Regions from separate parts of the Cupriavidus sp. HE11 genome, predicted to be linked through region 2. Evidence: predicted binding sites of a transcription regulator. Region 2 holds the regulator's gene; each other region holds the start of a gene.
What was found. Region 2 encodes FNR, which switches genes on or off when oxygen is low (the NO sensors DNR and NnrR bind a similar motif). Its sites were predicted from a motif close to TTGATNNNNATCAA; they were not measured.
Positions count from the first base shown of each region.

Region 1 (5,896 bases), on a different replicon from region 2:
GACGGCGCCGATGGAGATTTCGCGGAAGGCTCGGAACACGGAGGCGAGGCCAGCAGGTCCTTGATCTCGCGGTTCTCGGGCAGTGCCAGGATGGCGCCCAGGTCCTTGTCCGCCGACCAGTCCTTGCCGGCAGCCACCCAGCCCTGCGCCGCACGCTTCGGTTTGCCGCTGAGGTCATCGGCCTTGAAGGCGGATGGCGGTGGCGCTTTCGGTGTCGATGTGCAGCCGGCGGCGAGCATGCAGCCGGCAACGAGTCCCGTAAAGGTCCTCATGCTGCCCTCCCTTGAAAGAAGCTAGAGGATATGGCCCGCTTGCGCGCGGCGGATACCGTCCAAATGACTGAACAGCCAAATGGAGAGTAGTCACCCTGACGGATCCATGCCAGTGACTGTCGGGCAGGCGCAACGGTCGGACCGCGGCCGCCCGTGCGTGGTACTGCCAGTACACGGCGCAGGGGCCTGTGCCGCTGCAGGGGCTGCACGGGTTCGGATGCCGGCTCCGTGCCCGCGCAAAGGTCTTCGCAGATATTGTTGCCACCGAGCCCGCTGGCCGATCGCCAACAGATCGCGCGGCACGCAACGCCGGTGTTGGTCGCCGCCCGACTGGCGCGCCAGCCGGTGATGCCCGCCCGTGCCCCACGCGGCGCTTTCGCGCCGTGGCATCCGGTGGCATGTTCCCTGCTGAACGCCCAGCGGGCACCGCGACCGCCGTGCCCGCCGTGCCCGCCACCACGTTCAGGAGACCATCATGAGCAAGCTGAAGATCGCGGACCTGCGCCGCGAGGATCGATTGGCAGGCGACGCCACGCGCGTCATTACGGGCGGCATCGCCTATATCGGCACCCTCCGCGTGGGCGAGCCCCACGGCAACGACTGGCCGGACTGGCCGGCGTGGATGCCGCACATCGCGCTGCCGAAAGGCAACGAGTGGGCCCCCGCCTATTCGCCGATGGGGCGCGAGCCGGACCCTCGGCAGCAATAGTGCCGCAGCGTCTCTGCAGCCCGGCTCACGCCGTGCGCAGCATCAGTTGCGGAAAGGCCGACGCCAGCCGCCCGGCCACGCCGGGTGGCCACGGCACTGGTCGCCCGGCCCGGTTGCAGACCTGCAGCGACCAGTGCCGGACACCACGTGCCGTCAGCGTTTCGGCCAACGCCAGCAGCGCCGCTTCATCGAACAGCGCGGGGTCCCAGGTCGTCCGGCATTCGTAGGGCACACCGCTCGCCAGCAGGCGATCCAGCGACGCCATCACGCGTGCCGCGCCGCCAGGCGTGCCGGTAATGGCGTCGTGACAATGGGGCGGCCCCTTGATATCGAAGCCAACCCAGTCCACCAGCGGCAACACGCTCGCCAGGCGGTCCGGATACATGCCGGCCGTGTGCAACGCCACCTGAAAGTCCATCTGCCGCACGGCGCGCATCGCTTCGGGCAATGCGGCCTGCAGCGTGGGCTCGCCGCCCGAGAACACCACCCCGTCAAGCAGACCGCGCCGGCGCTGCAGGAACGACAGGAAGTCGTGCCAGGCCATTGCTGGCGGCGCCTGCGGCGCAATCAGGTGCGGGTTGTGGCAGTAGCCGCATTGCCATGGGCAGCCCTGGCAGAACAGCACGGCCGCCAGCCGCCCCGGAAAGTCGATGCTGGTCAACGGCACGAGGCCGCCGATCCGCATGCTGTCGGCCAAGGGGCCGGTCATTGCGCGCTCAGCCCTGGCAACGCTGCTCGTGGAAGAACCGGCGCTCGGCATGCTCGCCCTTCTTGCCGATATTGAAGCTCTCCACGGGCCGGTGGTAGCCCATCACGCGGGTCCAGACCTCGCAGGGCTGGCGTTCATCGTCGCGCAGGTCGGCGGTGTCGGCCGTGTTGGCGGAGAAATGCTGGGAGACGGAAAGATCGGTCATGGCATGGCTCGTCGGGTTGGAAAACGTCGGTAGGAAATGGCGGATGCAACAACTCAGGCTGCCTGCTGCGCCCGCTTGCGCGCGAGGATGTCCTCGTCGCATCTGGGGCAGAAGCGGTGTTCGCCGGCCAGGTAGCCGTGCGTGGGACAGACGGAAAACGTGGGCGTGACCGTGATGTATGGCAGCCGGAATGACTCCAGCGCCCGGCGCACCAGGCGCTTGCAGGCGTCGCCGCTGGACAGGCGCTCGCCCATGTAGAGATGCAGCACGGTGCCGCCCGTGTATTTCGACTGCAGCGTCTCCTGGCGCGCCAGCGCCTCGAACGGATCGTCGGTGAAGCCCACCGGCAGTTGCGACGAGTTCGTGTAGTAGGGCTGCGTGGGCGTGCCTGCCTGCAGGATGCCGGGCCAGCGCTTGCGGTCTTCGCGCGCGAACCGGTACGTGGTGCCTTCGGCCGGCGTGGCTTCGAGGTTGTACATATGGCCGGTGGCTTCCTGGTATTCGACGATGCGGCCGCGTACGTGGTCGAGCAGCCGTACCGCCATGGCGTGCCCGGCATCGCTCGTGATGTCGTGCGCGTCGCCGGTGAAGTTGCGGATCATCTCGTTGAGACCGTTCACGCCCAGCGTGGAGAAGTGGTTGCGCAGCGTGCCCAGGTAGCGCCGTGTGTATGGGAACAAGCCCTGGTCCATCAGTTGCTGGATGCGCTCGCGCTTGGCCTCCAGCGTGTCGCGGCCGATATCGAGCAACGTGTCGAGCCGTGCCAGCAGGCCGGCTTCGTCGCCGCGATGCAGGTATCCCAGCCGCGCGCAGTTGATGGTCACCACGCCCAGCGAGCCGGTCTGCTCGGCGCTGCCGAACAGGCCGTTGCCGCGCTTGAGCAGTTCGCGCAGGTCCAGCTGCAGGCGGCAGCACATCGACCGCACCATGTTCGGCGTCAGGTCCGAGTTCACGAAATTCTGGAAATACGGCAGGCCGTACCGGGCGGTCATCTCGAACAGCCGCGCGGCGTTGTCGCTGTCCCACGGGAAGTCGGGCGTGATGTTGTAGGTAGGGATCGGAAACGTGAAGACGCGGCCCCTGGCATCGCCCTGCGTCATCACCTCGATGTACGCGCGGTTGATCATGTCCATCTCTGCCTGCAGGTCGCCATAGCGGAACGGCATCTCCTGGCCGCCGATCACCGGCACCTGATCCCTGAGGTCATCGGGGCAGGTCCAGTCGAAGGTCAGGTTGGTGAACGGCGTCTGCGTGCCCCAGCGCGACGGCACGTTGAGGTTGTAGATCAACTCCTGGATATGCTGCTTCACCTCGGGGTACGCCATCGCGTCCTTGCGGATAAACGGCGCCATATAGGTATCGAACGACGAGAACGCCTGCGCGCCGGCCCATTCGTTCTGCATCGTCCCCAGGAAATTCACGATCTGCCCGACCGCGCTGGACATATGCCGGGGCGGCAGCGCTTCCACCTTGCCCGGCACGCCGTTGAGCCCTTCGTGCAGCAGCGTGCGCAGCGACCAGCCCGCGCAGTAGCCGGACAACATGTCCAGGTCGTGGATATGCAGGTCGCCCTCGCGGTGCGCCGCGCCGGCCTCGGGCGCATACACGTGCGACAGCCAGTAGTTGGCCGTGACCTTGCCAGCCACGTTCAGGATCAGCCCTCCGAGCGAATAGCCCTGGTTGGCGTTCGCGTTGATACGCCAGTCCTGGCGGTCCAGGTATTCGTTGATCGACGATTCCACATCCACCGTCGTCCTGCCCACGGCCATTTCCGACATCGCGCCCGCCCTCATTCATACAAGATATGGGGCAAATTCTTCCACGCTGCACTACATGTAGTTTTGGCCTGGATCAAATGTCGATATCAGGGGTATTTGCCGGCCGCCAGGCGAAATTGCGCCAAAGCCATTACCATGGCCGCTTTCGCCCACAAAACGACAAGCTCATCACGATGACCGTTCTGTCCGACTTCCCGATTACCGGCAAATGGCCGGCGCAACATCCCGAACGCCTGCAGCTGTATTCGCTGAATACCCCCAACGGCATCAAGGTATCGCTGATGCTGGAGGAAACCGGGCTGCCCTACGAGCCGCACCTGGTGCGCTTTGACAAGCACGACCAGACCTCGCCCGAGTTCCTGTCGCTGAACCCCAACAACAAGATTCCCGCGATCATCGATCCCAACGGCCCCGGCGGACAGCCGCTGGCGCTGTGGGAATCGGGCGCCATCCTGGTGTACCTGGCGGACAAGACCGGCAAGTTCATGCCGGCCGATCCGGCGCTGCGCTACGAGACGCTGCAGTGGGTGATGTGGCAGATGGGCGGAATCGGCCCGATGTTCGGCCAGGTAGGCTTCTTCCACAAGTTCGCGGGCAAGGACTACGAGGACAAGCGTCCGCGTGACCGCTACGTGGCCGAATCGAAGCGGCTGCTGAACGTGCTGAACGAACGGCTCAAGGGCCGCCAGTGGATCATGGGCGACGACTACACGATCGCCGACATCGCCACGTTCCCGTGGATACGCAACCTGCTGGGCTTCTACGAGGCCGGCGACCTGGTGGGTATCCAGGACTTCCCCGAAGTGTCGCGCGTGCTGGCGGCCTTCGTGGCACGCCCCACCGTGCAGCGCGCGGTCAATATTCCGAAGCGGCCGGAATAAGGCTGGGCCGCAACAAGCGGCCCTGCGGCAGTCAGCCCGCGAAGCCCAGCAAGGCGCTGATGGCGGCGGCTTCCTCGCGCACCGCGCGGCCAGTTGGCCCGTCGATCGCCGGGTCGAAGCCGCCGGTGGCGCCCAGCGCGGTCAGCACCGCGCAGACCCGGCCGGTGTAGTCGCGCACCGGCGCCGCCACGGCGCTGATGCCCTTGAGGTTGGTATCGCGCACCGCCGCGCAGCCCTGCTTGCGCACGGGCTCGCGCAGGGCGCCCAGCGGGTCCTTCGCATCCAGGTCGGCCCGCTGCACTGGCGTCAGCGCATCGAGTTCGGCGCGGGCCAGCGCCTGCACGTTCGAATCGTCGAGCATCCCCAGGAACACCCGGCCCGTGGCCGACCACAGCAGCGGCATCACCGACCCCACCCGCACATTCACCGTCACCGGCAGGCCCGGCTCCTCGATCCGCACGATGGTGGGCCCCTTGTTGCCCATCACGGCGATAAAGCACGTGACTTCAAGCCGCTCGCGCAGCCGTACCAGCGAGGCTTCCGACAGCCGGATCGGGTCGGCCTGGCGCATCGCGGCCAACCCGATCTGCAGCGCCTCGATGCCCAGGTGGTACTGCTGGGTGTTGGCTTCCTGCGCGACAAACCCCTCCTCCATCAGGCTCACCAGATAGCGGTGCACCTTGGCCGGACTTTCACCGATCTGCCCGGCAATGGCGGTCAGGCTGGCGCGCCCGCCCAATCGGGCCAGGGTCTTGAGCACGGCCATGCCGGTTTCGGCGGCCTGCACGCGCTGGCGGCGTTCGCGGGGGCGCGAAGCGAACTCTGGAGAGTGATCGGTAGCGGTAGTCATGGCGCCCGAGGTTAACCCTCATTCATAGATTACGCAATGCGTATATGATTTACGCAAAATAGGCCAACCACTATCCGGCCGAATACCAAGGAGACAACCCGATGCCCCGCTTCCAGCCCCTGGCGCTGCTTGCGCTGTCCTTTGCAGTGGTCACCGGCGCACATGCCGCCGATATGTGGCCTGCCAAGCCGATCCGCTGGATCGTGCCCTACCCGGCTGGCGGCGGCTCGGACTTCCTGGCGCGGACCATCGGACAGGGGTTGTCGACACGCGTGAGCCAGCCGGTGGTGGTGGACAACAAGCCAGGCGGCAATACCGCGATCGGCGCCTCGGAAACCGCGCGCTCGGCGCCCGATGGCTACACGGTGCTGTCGGCCGACAACGGCACGCTGGTCTTCAATCCCGCGCTGTACAAGACACTTTCGTACAACCCCACGCGCGACCTGGCGCCCGTGACGCTGCTGGGCCGCTTTCCGATGATCCTGGTGGTGG
Region 1 covers NZ_CP184465.1:2,191,812-2,197,707, reverse strand. The annotation lists gene ACOABP_RS27210 (hypothetical protein) at 1-272, opposite strand, end outside; gene ACOABP_RS27205 (hypothetical protein) at 748-981, shown strand; gene ACOABP_RS27200 (anaerobic ribonucleoside-triphosphate reductase activating protein) at 1,007-1,690, opposite strand; gene nrdD (anaerobic ribonucleoside-triphosphate reductase) at 1,698-1,895, opposite strand; gene ACOABP_RS27190 (ribonucleoside triphosphate reductase) at 1,949-3,688, opposite strand; gene ACOABP_RS27185 (glutathione S-transferase N-terminal domain-containing protein) at 3,847-4,554, shown strand; gene ACOABP_RS27180 (IclR family transcriptional regulator) at 4,586-5,404, opposite strand; gene ACOABP_RS27175 (Bug family tripartite tricarboxylate transporter substrate binding protein) at 5,506-5,896, shown strand, end outside.
Region 1: a site for FNR is predicted at 3,737-3,750, ahead of ACOABP_RS27190 (ribonucleoside triphosphate reductase). Genes of this name have one in related genera too.

Region 2 (5,896 bases):
GTCTGGCTGGTCATCCTCACGCAACTGGTCTACTACGGTACGCCGTGGCTGCAATGGAACGATCGTCAGGCAGTGCTGTTCGATCTCGGTGCCCGCAAGTTCTATATCTTCGGACTGGTGCTGTGGCCCCAGGACGTGATCTACCTGGCGGTGCTGCTGGTCATCTCGGCGCTGGCGCTGTTTCTGTTCACGGCCATCGCAGGGCGGCTGTTTTGCGGCTACGCGTGTCCACAGACGGTCTACACCGAGATCTTCATGTGGATCGAGCGTCGTGTCGAAGGCGACCGCATTGCCCGCATCCGGCTGGACGGCGATCCGTGGAGCTTGCGCAAGATTCGTCTCAAGGCGACCAAGCACTCGCTGTGGATCCTGATCGCGCTGTGGACAGGCTTCACGTTCATCGGCTACTTCGCCCCGATCCGCGAACTGGGCGGCGAAGTCCTGCACTGGACGCTGGGCCCTTGGCAGGCGTTCTGGATGCTGTTCTATGCGTTTGCCACGTGGGGCAATGCCGGGTTCATGCGCGAGCAGGTGTGCAAGTACATGTGCCCGTATGCGCGCTTCCAGAGCGTAATGGTGGATCGCGATACGTATGTCGTGACCTACGACGTGGGTCGTGGCGAACCGCGCGGCAGCCGGTCGCGCAAGGTCGATCACCATGCGGCGGGCCTGGGCGACTGCGTGAACTGCAGCATCTGTGTGCAGGTATGCCCGACTGGCATCGATATCCGTGACGGGCTGCAGTACGAGTGCATCGGCTGCGGCGCGTGTATCGATGCCTGCGACCAGGTCATGGACAAGATGGAGTATCCGCGCGGACTGATCCGGTACACATCGGAAAACGCGATGCGCAAGAAGCTGTCGGCATCGGACGCGCGCAAGCGCTTGCTGCGTCCCCGCACGGTTGTCTACACGGCGATCTGGCTGGCGCTGACGGTGGGCTTTTTTGCGTCGCTGGCCATGCGTACGCCGCTCAAGGTCGACATCATTCGTGACCGTGGCGCGCTGGGGCGCGAAGTGGAAGGCCGCTGGATCGAGAACGTGTACCGGTTGCAGCTGATCAATGCGACCGAGGCACCAATGAAGTTCCACGTGCAGGCACAGAGCGCCGAGCTGAAAGGCCTGATCGTGGAGTACGACCACGGCGCGGAATCGCTGTCGCCCACCTCGAATCGCCTGCTGCCAATCCGCATTCGCGTGCCGATCGACGATGCGAAGCAGGGTACGCACAAGATCGAGGTGACAGTTACCGCCGAGACCGAAGCCGAGCGCAAGGTGGATATCCGGCAAAGCACGAGTTTCATCGTTCCTCGCAATCTGTGATGCTGTCACCGATGGTGAACCGGGACGGATGCCAATAGGAGAGCGCAATGACCCAACACCCCGCAAAGCCCTGGTACAGGGAACCATGGCCCTGGATTCTGATGAGTGGTCCGCTGCTGGCGATGGTCGGTTGCGGTATCACGATCTGGCTGGCGAACACCCATGCCGATGTGCCGGTGACCGACGCCACCCGCCATGGACTGGTAGTGGAGAAGGCAAGCGCCGATCGCGCTGAACAGACCGCGAGGCGCCCATGAGACTGCGCTGGCTGATGTGGGTGCTATGGCCGGCGTTTCTGATGGGCGGTGCGGCCACGGCGGTGGTGTTCTCGGTGGTAGATCCCGGAGATCTGAATTTCTTCGGACATCCGGTCGAGGCGTCGCGGCAGGCGATCTACACTGTGGGGTTTCTGGTAGCGTGGCTGTTCTGCGCGTTGTCCAGCGGGCTCACGCTGTACACGATGCCGGTGAAGCTTAGTGACACCGATGAACTCGAGTAGGCAATGCAGAATTGCACTGCAAAAGACAAAGGCCGCGCCGGAAGTGTTCCGGCGCGGCCTTTGGCGTGATGTTCCGTGCGGGTTCGGTCTGTCTCAGCAGGACCGGCTGTACACCTGCTTGATACCTGCCATATCGACGAGCTTCACATGTCGCTGACGAATCTGGATCAGGCCTGCTTCGGCAAAGCGCGAGAACAGGCGGCTGACGGTCTCGAGTTTCAGGCCCAGGTAGCTGCCGATTTCCTCGCGGCTCATGCGCAGAACGAACTCGGTGGACGAATAACCGCGTGCCGACAGACGCTCGGACATGTTCACGAGAAAAGCGGCCAGGCGCTCTTCGGCGCGCATCGAGCCCAGTGTGATCAGCATGACCTGGTCCTGCGAGATTTCCTTGCTCATCAGGCGCAGGAACTGGCCTTGCAGCGAGGGCAGGGTGCTGGAGAGCGATTGCAGGTCGTCATAGCGCACGACGCAGACTTCGGTGTCCTCCAGCGCGGTGGCGTCGGAAGCGTGCTGCATCTCGCTGAGGCCGTCGAGGCCAATGACTTCGCCGGGCAGGTGAAAACCGGTGATCTGGGTGCGCCCGTCTTCCATGGTGACGTGCGTCTTCAGTGTTCCGAAGCGAATGGCGTACACCGCGTTGAGCGGTTCGCCCATGCGGTAAAGCGTTTCGCCCTTGTGAACACGCACGCGTTCCTGCACGAGCGTGTCCATCTTCGCCAGGTCTTGTTGCGACATGCCCACGGGCAGGCAAAGCTGGCCCATGGCACATGTGGAACAACGGGGCGACATCTCGGTGACGGGGATGGAAGTCAACAATTGAAGTGCTCGTTATGAATGCGCTTGCAGCGAGGGCGCGATGCAGGCATTTTACAGCGTCATGTGACGCAGAAGCGAGGAACAGTTGCCATTTGGTGTGCTTTTAAGCGTTTTTCTGATGGCCTTGCTCGGTGGTATGCATTGCGCTGCCATGTGTGGAGGAATTGCTATTGCTGCGGAGCAGAAACACCCGCGGGATGTGGCAATTGTCTTGCATCGTTCCACGCGTCAATGGTGGACTGCGTTGTGCATCATGCATGCGGGGCGCATTACGACATACATGCTGCTTGGCGCGGTGATGGGTGCGGTGGGCGCGACGGTGTGGCGACAGGATTATCTGCCGCTGCAGCGCTGGCTCTATGCGGCGGGCAGCATGATGCTGGTGATCACGGGTCTGTGGTTGTTGCGTGGACGCGTGATGCGATCCGACTGGATCGAGCGTCTGGCGTCGCTGGCCGCAGTACACGTGGTTCAACGTGCACGTGCGATGGCCGGGCGACTGCCGATGCGGCTGCGCGGCAAGCAGCGCGCGGCACCGCTGGTGCGTCGATACGGGATGGGCCTGGCATGGGGGCTCGTACCGTGTGGAATGGTCTATGGTGCACTTGCGCTGGCGCTGCTGGCTGGCAACGCGGTATCGGGTGCGCTGGTGATGGGGGCGTTCGGTCTGGGCACGCTGCCGAACCTGCTGGTGATCTCGGGGTTGTCGGGATACCTGCGGCAACTCTCCCGCAAGCCCGCGGTGCGCGTGGCGTCGGGCCTGGTGGTGATCGGATTTGGCGTGCTGGGGGTGGCCCGGGCAATATGGCTGCCGGATACCCTGGCCCAACACGGCTTTTGCGTGGTGTTCTGAATCGGCCACAGCGGCGGGTTGCGGGCGGGGCCGGGAATGCCATACAATCCCGAGAACCACGGTATCGCGCCGCACCATGCTCGGGGCGCCGCTGGGGCCGCATCCCTGATCTGGGGAGCGTGCCCAGGGTTTCTGGCCACCCCGGTGCGCCGGAAACGTCTCCACAGTCCATCCGGTTCAAAAGATCTGGTTAAAAGGCCGGCTGCGGTTGGGAAGATGGCGCCGGTCAGGGCGGGGTTGCCTGAGCCGATATCGTCTTGTTTCTTGCCGTCTTGGCCATCCGGTGGCCCTGGCGAATGTCCGCCCCGAAGGGAGAAGGCGCGACGCAAGAGGTCCGTTGACTGGTGAAACTGGCCAGCGCCGGACGATCTCCTGCCGGATCGACCCGGCAATTCGATGCAAAAGAACGAGGTGCGCACGGCTGCGCTGCATTAGCGGGCGAGCTGGCTGCGCGATGAAATGGCGGTGGCTTCGGCCTCGCTGTATCTGCAATCTCCAGTGCCCCGGGATTCGTCCGGGGGCAGGTGCAAAGACAGGCTGCACGCAATCACATGAATACCCAAGAGGCGAAGATCGTCCTCGAGACCGCGCTGATCTGTGCGCAGGAACCGCTGCGCGTTGGCGATCTGCGACGGTTGTTTGCCGACGACGTCGGCGCCGACACGATCCGGGTGCTGCTCGAGGAACTGCGGCAGGACTGGCAGCCGCGCGGGGTGGAACTCGTGGCGCTGGCCAGCGGCTGGCGTTTCCAGAGTCGCCCCGAGATGCGGGAGTTCCTTGACCGGCTGAATCCGGAAAAGCCGCCGAAGTACTCGCGCGCCGTCATGGAAACCCTGGCGATCATTGCGTATCGCCAGCCTGTCACCCGTGGCGATATCGAGGAAATCCGGGGCGTGACGGTCAGCACGGAAGTGGTCAAGAAACTCGAGGACCGCAGCTGGATCGAAGTCATCGGCCACCGCGATGTGCCGGGGCGCCCGGCGCTGTACGCAACGACCAAGGCGTTCCTGGATGACCTCGGCTTGCGTTCGCTGGACGAACTGCCGCCGCTGGAAGACGCCCAGGCGCAGGCGCAAGCCGCGCTGCTGGAGCAGCAGGCTATTGATTTTGAAGAAATCGCCACGGCCAACCCACCGGCTGGCGACGAAGAGGCCTTTGCGGAGTCGGCCGCCGTGCAAGCTGAAGCCTCCGTGCCTGCAGAGGCCGGGGCGACGCCCGCGGCGGTGGGCGCGGCTGAAGCCAGCGAAACGGCAGGCCTGGCCGAAGCCGGCGAAGGCGCCACGCAGGAAGCGCGCGCCGACACGGAATCGGCGCAGCACGAAGAAGGGGACGTTGCCCCCAGCGAGGAACTCGCCGACGGCGATGCCTCCGAAGACGATATCAGCACCGCCCGGATGCCTGTAGAAGACGGGCAGGACGACGCGCCGGTGGCTCATGCCAACGGCTTCCACATGGACACCGGGGCGCCCGAAGCGGCGCCCGCCGAGCCTGCGGACCTGAATGACGAGACGCCATTCCCGACCGAGGACGACGACGAGCGTGTGTCCAACTGAACAACATGCAACATCGATAGTGAATACTTTGTCTGATTCCGCTGAGCAAGACGTCCGCCAGCCGGACGTGCCGGGTGACACCGGCGCCCCCGATACGGGAAATGACGCCGACGGCGCGCCGCGCCGCAAGGGGCTCCGCCGCGGTTTGCGCAATCTGGTGGCTTCGCGCCGCCAGGCCGCGCAGGATCGGGACGCGGGTCGCGCGGAAGGCGATGCTCCGGCACCGGCCGAGGCTGGCGACACCGCCCAGCCCGCCGCGCCGCGTGGCCGTGGCCGCCGCAAGCCGGCGCCCGCCGCCGATGCCGGTGCACCGGAGGCGCAGCAGGCCGATGGCGGCGAGCCACAGGCCCAGGCTGGCCAGCGCAAGCGCCGCCAGCAACCGCAGCGCAAGGCCGCATTGGTCGACGGCGACAACAAGCCGGCAGCCGAGCAGGCTGGCAAGCGCAACCGCAATGGCCAGCGCAAGAATCAGGCGGGTGCCGGCAAGCAGGGTGCCCGTGGCGAACAGCGTCAGGGCGAGCAGCGCCAGGGCGACAAGCCGGCCAGGCAGGGCAGCGGCAAGGGCGGTGCGCCCAAGAGTGCCGCAGGCTCCGAAGACCTGTTCCGGTTCGTGATTTCCGAGCAGTTCGACGAGGAAGATACGGTCGTGCCGCGCACCAAGGCCAAGCCGGTGCGCGAGCTGACATCGGATGACGATGCGCCGAAGCTGCACAAGGTACTGGCCGAAGGCGGTCTGGGCTCGCGCCGCGAGATGGAAGAACTGATCCTGCAGGGTCGGGTGTCCGTCAACGGCCTGCCGGCGCATATCGGCCAACGTATCCTGCCGGCCGACCAGGTTCGCGTGAACGG
Region 2 covers NZ_CP184464.1:394,489-400,384, reverse strand. The annotation lists gene ccoG (cytochrome c oxidase accessory protein CcoG) at 1-1,323, shown strand, start outside; gene ACOABP_RS01870 (hypothetical protein) at 1,371-1,580, shown strand; gene ACOABP_RS01865 (hypothetical protein) at 1,577-1,822, shown strand; gene fnr (fumarate/nitrate reduction transcriptional regulator Fnr) at 1,916-2,641, opposite strand; gene ACOABP_RS01855 (sulfite exporter TauE/SafE family protein) at 2,727-3,494, shown strand; gene scpB (SMC-Scp complex subunit ScpB) at 4,046-5,047, shown strand; gene rluB (23S rRNA pseudouridine(2605) synthase RluB) at 5,076-5,896, shown strand, end outside.

Region 3 (5,896 bases), on a different replicon from region 2:
GGAATGGGAAGCCGCGACGCTGCAGCGCGACGCGGCCCAGTGCGAAGACGCCACGCGCCTGCTGCTGTGCCGGCTGGCCGCTGACGGGCTCTGGCTGGCCGACCTGCTCGGCCACCGCACGATCGATCCCGCACAACGCGCGGCGCTGGTCCGCAATCTTGAACAGCTGACCCAGCCCCGCACGGAACAAGAACAAGCATGACTCCACAAGACATTCCGGCATCCGATATCGATGCCGCCCTGGCACGAGCACGCGATGCCCTGCTGGACAAGCAGCACACCGATGGCCACTGGTGTTTCGAACTCGAATCCGACGCCACGATCACGGCCGAATACATCCTGATGATGCATTTCGTCGACGAGATCGACACGGCGCTGCAGGCCCGCATGGCGAAATACCTGCGCGCGCTGCAGCGGCTGGACCGGCACGGCGCGTGGGACCTGTACTACGGCGGCGACCTCGACGTGTCCTGCAGCGTCAAGGCGTACTTTGCGCTGAAGGCCGCTGGCGATTCGCCCGACGCCCCGCATATGGTGCGCGCCCGCGACGCCATCCTGGCGCATGGCGGCGCCGCCAAATCGAACGTGTTCACCCGGATTCTGCTGGCAACGTTTGGCGAGGTGCCGTGGCGCGCCACGCCGTTCATGCCGGTGGAGTTCGTGCTGTTCCCGCGCTGGGCGCCGATCCATATGGACAAGGTGGCCTACTGGGCCCGCACGACCATGGTGCCGCTGCTGGTGCTGTGCTCGATGCGCGCGCAGGCCAGGAATCCGCTCGGCATCCACGTGCAGGAACTGTTCGTGACGCCGCCCGAGCTGGAAACCGGGTACTTCCCGCGCAAGCCTGGCCTGCAAGGCCTGTTCCTGAAACTCGACCGCGTGGTGCGCCACGCGGAGCCGCTGATCCCGCGCGCGCTGCGCCGCAAGGCCATCCAGCGCGCCGTGCAGTGGAGCGAGGAGCGGATGAACGGCGAGGACGGCTTCGGCGGCATCTTCCCGCCGATGGTCTACGCCTACGAAATGATGGTGCTGATGGGCTATGCCAAGGACCATCCGATGCGCCGTGACTGCATGGACGCGCTGAAGAAGCTGATCGTCCATCGCGACGACGGCATTTCGTACTGCCAACCCTGCCTGTCGCCGGTGTGGGATACCGCCTGGGCCGTGATGGCGCTGGAGCAGGCACCGGCCACCGAGCAGTCGAAGACCGCCATCGCGCGTGCCTACGACTGGCTCACCGAACGCCAGGTGCTGGATCTGATCGGCGACTGGAAGCACAACGCCGCGCCGGCAACGCCAGCCGGCGGCTGGGCGTTCCAGTACGAAAACCCGTATTACCCGGACGTCGACGACACGGCCGTAGTGCTTGCCATGCTGCACGCCCACGGCAAGCGCACCGGCCAGACCGAACGTTTCCGCCCGCACGTAGACCGTGCGCTGGACTGGTCGATCGGGCTGCAGTCGAAGAACGGCGGCTTTGGCGCGTTCGACGCCAACTGCGACCGCAACTACCTGAACGCGATCCCGTTTGCCGATCACGGCGCCCTGCTCGACCCGCCCACCGAAGACGTGTCGGGTCGCATGCTGCTTGCCATGGGCGTGACCAACCGTCCGCAGGACGCCAGCTCGCGCGAGCGCTGCATCGGCTATCTGCGCCAGACGCAGCAGGCCGATGGCAGCTGGTGGGGCCGCTGGGGCACCAACTATATCTATGGCACGTGGAGCGTGCTGGCCGGCCTGGCGCTGGCCGGCGTCGACCGCAAGCTGCCGATGGTCCGCCGCGCGGTGGACTGGCTGCGCGGCAAGCAGAACGCCGACGGTGGCTGGGGCGAAACCAACGACAGCTACCTGCATCCCGAACTGGCCGGAACCCATGACGCGGGCAGCACCGCCGAGCATACGGCGTGGGCGCTGCTGGGCCAGCTGGCGCTGGGCGAGCACGAGTCGGCGTCGGTAAAGCGCGGCGTAGCCTGGCTGCTGGACGCCCAAGGCGACGACGGCTTCTGGACCCATTCTTATCACAATGCCCCCGGTTTCCCGCGCATCTTCCACCTGAAATACCACGGCTATACAGCGTACTTCCCGCTGTGGGCGCTCGGTCGATATCGACGGCTGACCGCCACGCGCAAGCAGGCGGAGAAACCGGCCGTGGCCGTTCCGGAACAGGAACTGGCCTGAGGTTCATGAGAAAAGGGGCGCCGAGGCGCCCCTTTTTCTTGTGCGTCGATTGTCAACGGACGGTCACTGCGTACAGGCAGCAACCTGTGCCTCGCTGTCGATCAGGTCTCGCAACATGGCAAACCGCTGCGGGGTCGCGTCGCCGAATAGCGGATCCGCCAATTCCGGCACGGCTGCCTCGACGGCCTCCCAGTCCTCCCGGGTCAGCAACTGCGCTGCCCGCGGCATGGCGTAGCGCTCCTCGGTCGAAAGATGATTGCGGTAGTAGACCAGATACATGGCCCCCGCCGCCTCCAGCGCCGCGCGGGAACTGATTACGTCCCGCTCCGCTTCGTTCAGACGCTCCAGCAAGGCCTGGCCGACCGTGGCAATTACGCGATGCTCCTGCTGCAGGCGGCTGACCACGATCTGCATGTTCGGATCGCGCCCGACCAGCCTGGCGTAGGCCACATCCTCGCGAGGATGGTGAACGCTGTCACCGAAGTTGCGCAGGTAATAAAGAATGGTCTCCATCAGGTGGTAGTCCGGGCGCTCTCCCCGGTTGAACCGGACGACCTGCCCTTCGAGCAGATCAAGCAGTCGGGCGAAATGGATATGGTCTTCGTGCCATGTGGCAAGTGGGCTGGGCATGGGGGTGCTCCATCGATTGAATGGTGTCTCCTTCGAAGCCTCGTCGGAATCAAGGCCCCGTGCCTGAAACACTATCCTTCGGCCCACGGCTTTCTCTGATCTGGCTCAAGTCAATGAGAAAGGATTTGGAGATTTTGCGAGTGGCCTGCGCCGGGGTGACCGCGTGTTCGCATCGATGCACGGCGTTGGCACCGATGGCCGCAGCGATGAGAATTCCGACTATCGGAACGCTTTCGCGGACCCTCTTCAATGGCACGAATAGAGCGTCGCATCTAAACCACAACACACCGCTTGTTGATGAGACAAAGCATCACACGCTGATTTACCATCGCCCCCGCTTCACGTTGTAACCAAAACAATACATTTCGAACGGGGTAGTCAATGAAGTCCAATCTTTGTCGTGGAATGCGGCAGGCCCGCGCTCGCGCGCCGCAAGCGTCGTCTATCACTCTCGCTGTTGCGCTGTTGTTTCCGGTGGCCGTATCAGCCGCGGAGTACACAGCCAGCACCGAGGCCGAGTTTCGCACGGCACTCAATAACGCCCTTGCCGATGGCGATGCCAATGCCACGATCCGGCTGACAGGAGACGTAACGATCGCGCTCCCCGCGACCTCTACATTTCCCACGACCACCAAGCCAATCATCGTCGATACACAGGGCTTTACGTTAACCAGAAGTGGGACACCAGCCGCCTTCCGCATCAACGCGGGGGCTCCCATGACATTCAACGGGACGTATGCAGTGGCGGCGGCCGCCAGCCCTACCGTTGCACTTGCCCTCGCCGCAGGCACTAGTGGCGCCGAGGCCATCGTCAACGGCTCGGTGACAGGAGGCTACTCAACCACGGCAGCCACGGGTGGTTCCGCGGGTTTCTCCACCAACGGTAGCATCACGGTTACCAACAACGGCACTGTCACTGGGGGCGGAGGAGGGGCAGGCTACAACGCCAGCAACAACAGCCAGGGCACCGGTGTGTTGCTTAACGCCGGCGGCTCGCTTATCAATTCCGCCACCGGGCTGATCAGCGGCGCCGATGGGTCTGGCGGGATGGCGGGCGCGGGTGTGACATTTGCCGTCACCGCCGGCAGCACCCTGGTCAATGCAGGCACGATTCGCGGCGGTGCGGACGTGAGCGGCGGCCTGGGCGGTGGCCGGGCTGTGCGCATTGCGAACGGAACCGTTTCGATCACCAACTCGGGGCTGATGGAGGGCGGAGCTGGCAACTCGGCGATCTACGTACAGCAAAATTCGGTACTGACGATCGTCAATTCCGGCACCATCCGCGCCGGTAGCAGCTACGCGAACGCCATCGAGTTTGGCGCAACCGCTGCCAGCACCTCGACGCTCGAACTGCAGGCCGGCTCGAACATCGTTGGCAATGTCGTGGCCGGTGCTGGTACCAACGACACCTTCCGCCTGGGCGGTGCCACCAACGCCGTGTTCGACGTCTCGACCATCGGCAACGCTGCGCAGTACCGCAACTTCGACAAGTTCGAGAAAAACGGTGTCAGCACCTGGTCGCTGATCGGCACCGGCACGGTCACCACGCCGTGGACGGTCGACCAGGGCACGCTGCAGATCGGCAATGGTGGCACCAGTGGCAGCCTCGCCAGCAATGTCGTGGTCAACAGCGGTGCCACGCTGGCGTTCAACCGCTCGGACACCTACACCTTCGGCAACCTCATCTCGGGCACTGGTGGTGTGGCGCAGAACGGTACCGGCACCACGGTGTTCAACACCGCCCAGACCTACACCGGCCCGACCACCATCAACCTCGGCACGCTCGCCATCGATGGCTCGATCACCAGCCCGGTGACGGTGAACGCCGCCGGTACGCTGTCGGGCACCGGCACGATCTTCGGCAATGTCACCAACACCGGTACGGTTACACCCGGCGGTGGCTCGGGCGTGCTGACCGTCGCCGGTAACTACATCGGTAACGGCGGCACCGTGCGCGTGAACACTGTGCTTGGCGGCGATTCGTCGGCCACCGGCCGTCTGGTGGTAACGGGCGATACGTCGGGCACCAGCCTGGTTCGCGTGGTCAATGTCGGCGGCACTGGCGCACTGACTTCGGAGGGTATCAAGATCATCGACGTGCAGGGCGCATCGAATGGCACCTTCACGCTGGCTGGCGACTATACGTTCCAAGGCCAGCAAGCCATCGTGGCTGGCGCATACGGTTACCGGCTGTTCAAGAATGGCGCGTCCACGCCGACGGATGGTGACTGGTACTTGCGGTCGTCGCTGCTGGATCCAGCCGTCGTCGGCACGACAGCAGCGGCCGCCTCCGGCCCGCTGCTGGCGCCTACCGTCCCGCTGTACGAAGCCTACTCCAGCGTGCTGCAGCGCCTCAACGAACTGGGCACGATGCAGCAGCGCGTGGGCAACCGCTCGTGGTCGCCGAATGCCTCGGTGCAGGCCGAACAGGAAGCCGGCAAGCCGATCATCGGCCGTGGCGCCTGGGCGCGGGTGGAAGGTTCGAACACCCATATCGATCCGATCACCAGCACCACCAGCGCCAGCTACAACGTGCGCATGTGGAAGTTCGAAGGCGGTGTGGATGCCCCGGTCGTCCAGAACCAGTCCGGCACGCTGGTGGTGGGTCCGACCTTCCATTACGGCATTGCCAACTCCAGCGTCTCGTCGATGTTCGGCAATGGTGCAGTGGATACCACCGGCTACGGCTTCGGCGGAACGGCGACGTGGTACGGCAACAATGGCGCGTACGTCGATGCCCGCGCCACGTTGACCTGGTACGACACCGATATCCGTTCGTCGACGCTTGGCACCAAGCTGGCCAACGGCAATCGCGGCAGCGGCGTGGCGACCAGCGTGGAAGCCGGCCACCAGCTCGCGCTGGGCGGCAACTGGTCGATCACGCCGCAGGCGCAACTGGCCTGGTCGCAGGTGCGCTTCGACGCATTCACCGACCAGTACGGCGCCAATGTGTCGCGTGACAACGGCAACAGCCTTGTCTCGCGCCTGGGCGTGTCGCTCGACCACGAGACCAAGTGGACCGCTGCCAACGGCAAGACCAGCCGCTCGCACGTCTACGGCATCACCAACCTGTACTACGACTTCCTGC
Region 3 covers NZ_CP184465.1:459,197-465,092, forward strand. The annotation lists gene ACOABP_RS19515 (TetR/AcrR family transcriptional regulator) at 1-202, shown strand, start outside; gene shc (squalene--hopene cyclase) at 199-2,178, shown strand; gene ACOABP_RS19525 (hemerythrin domain-containing protein) at 2,242-2,808, opposite strand; gene ACOABP_RS19530 (autotransporter family protein) at 3,526-5,896, shown strand, end outside.
Region 3: a site for FNR is predicted at 2,904-2,917, ahead of ACOABP_RS19525 (hemerythrin domain-containing protein). Genes of this name have one in related genera too.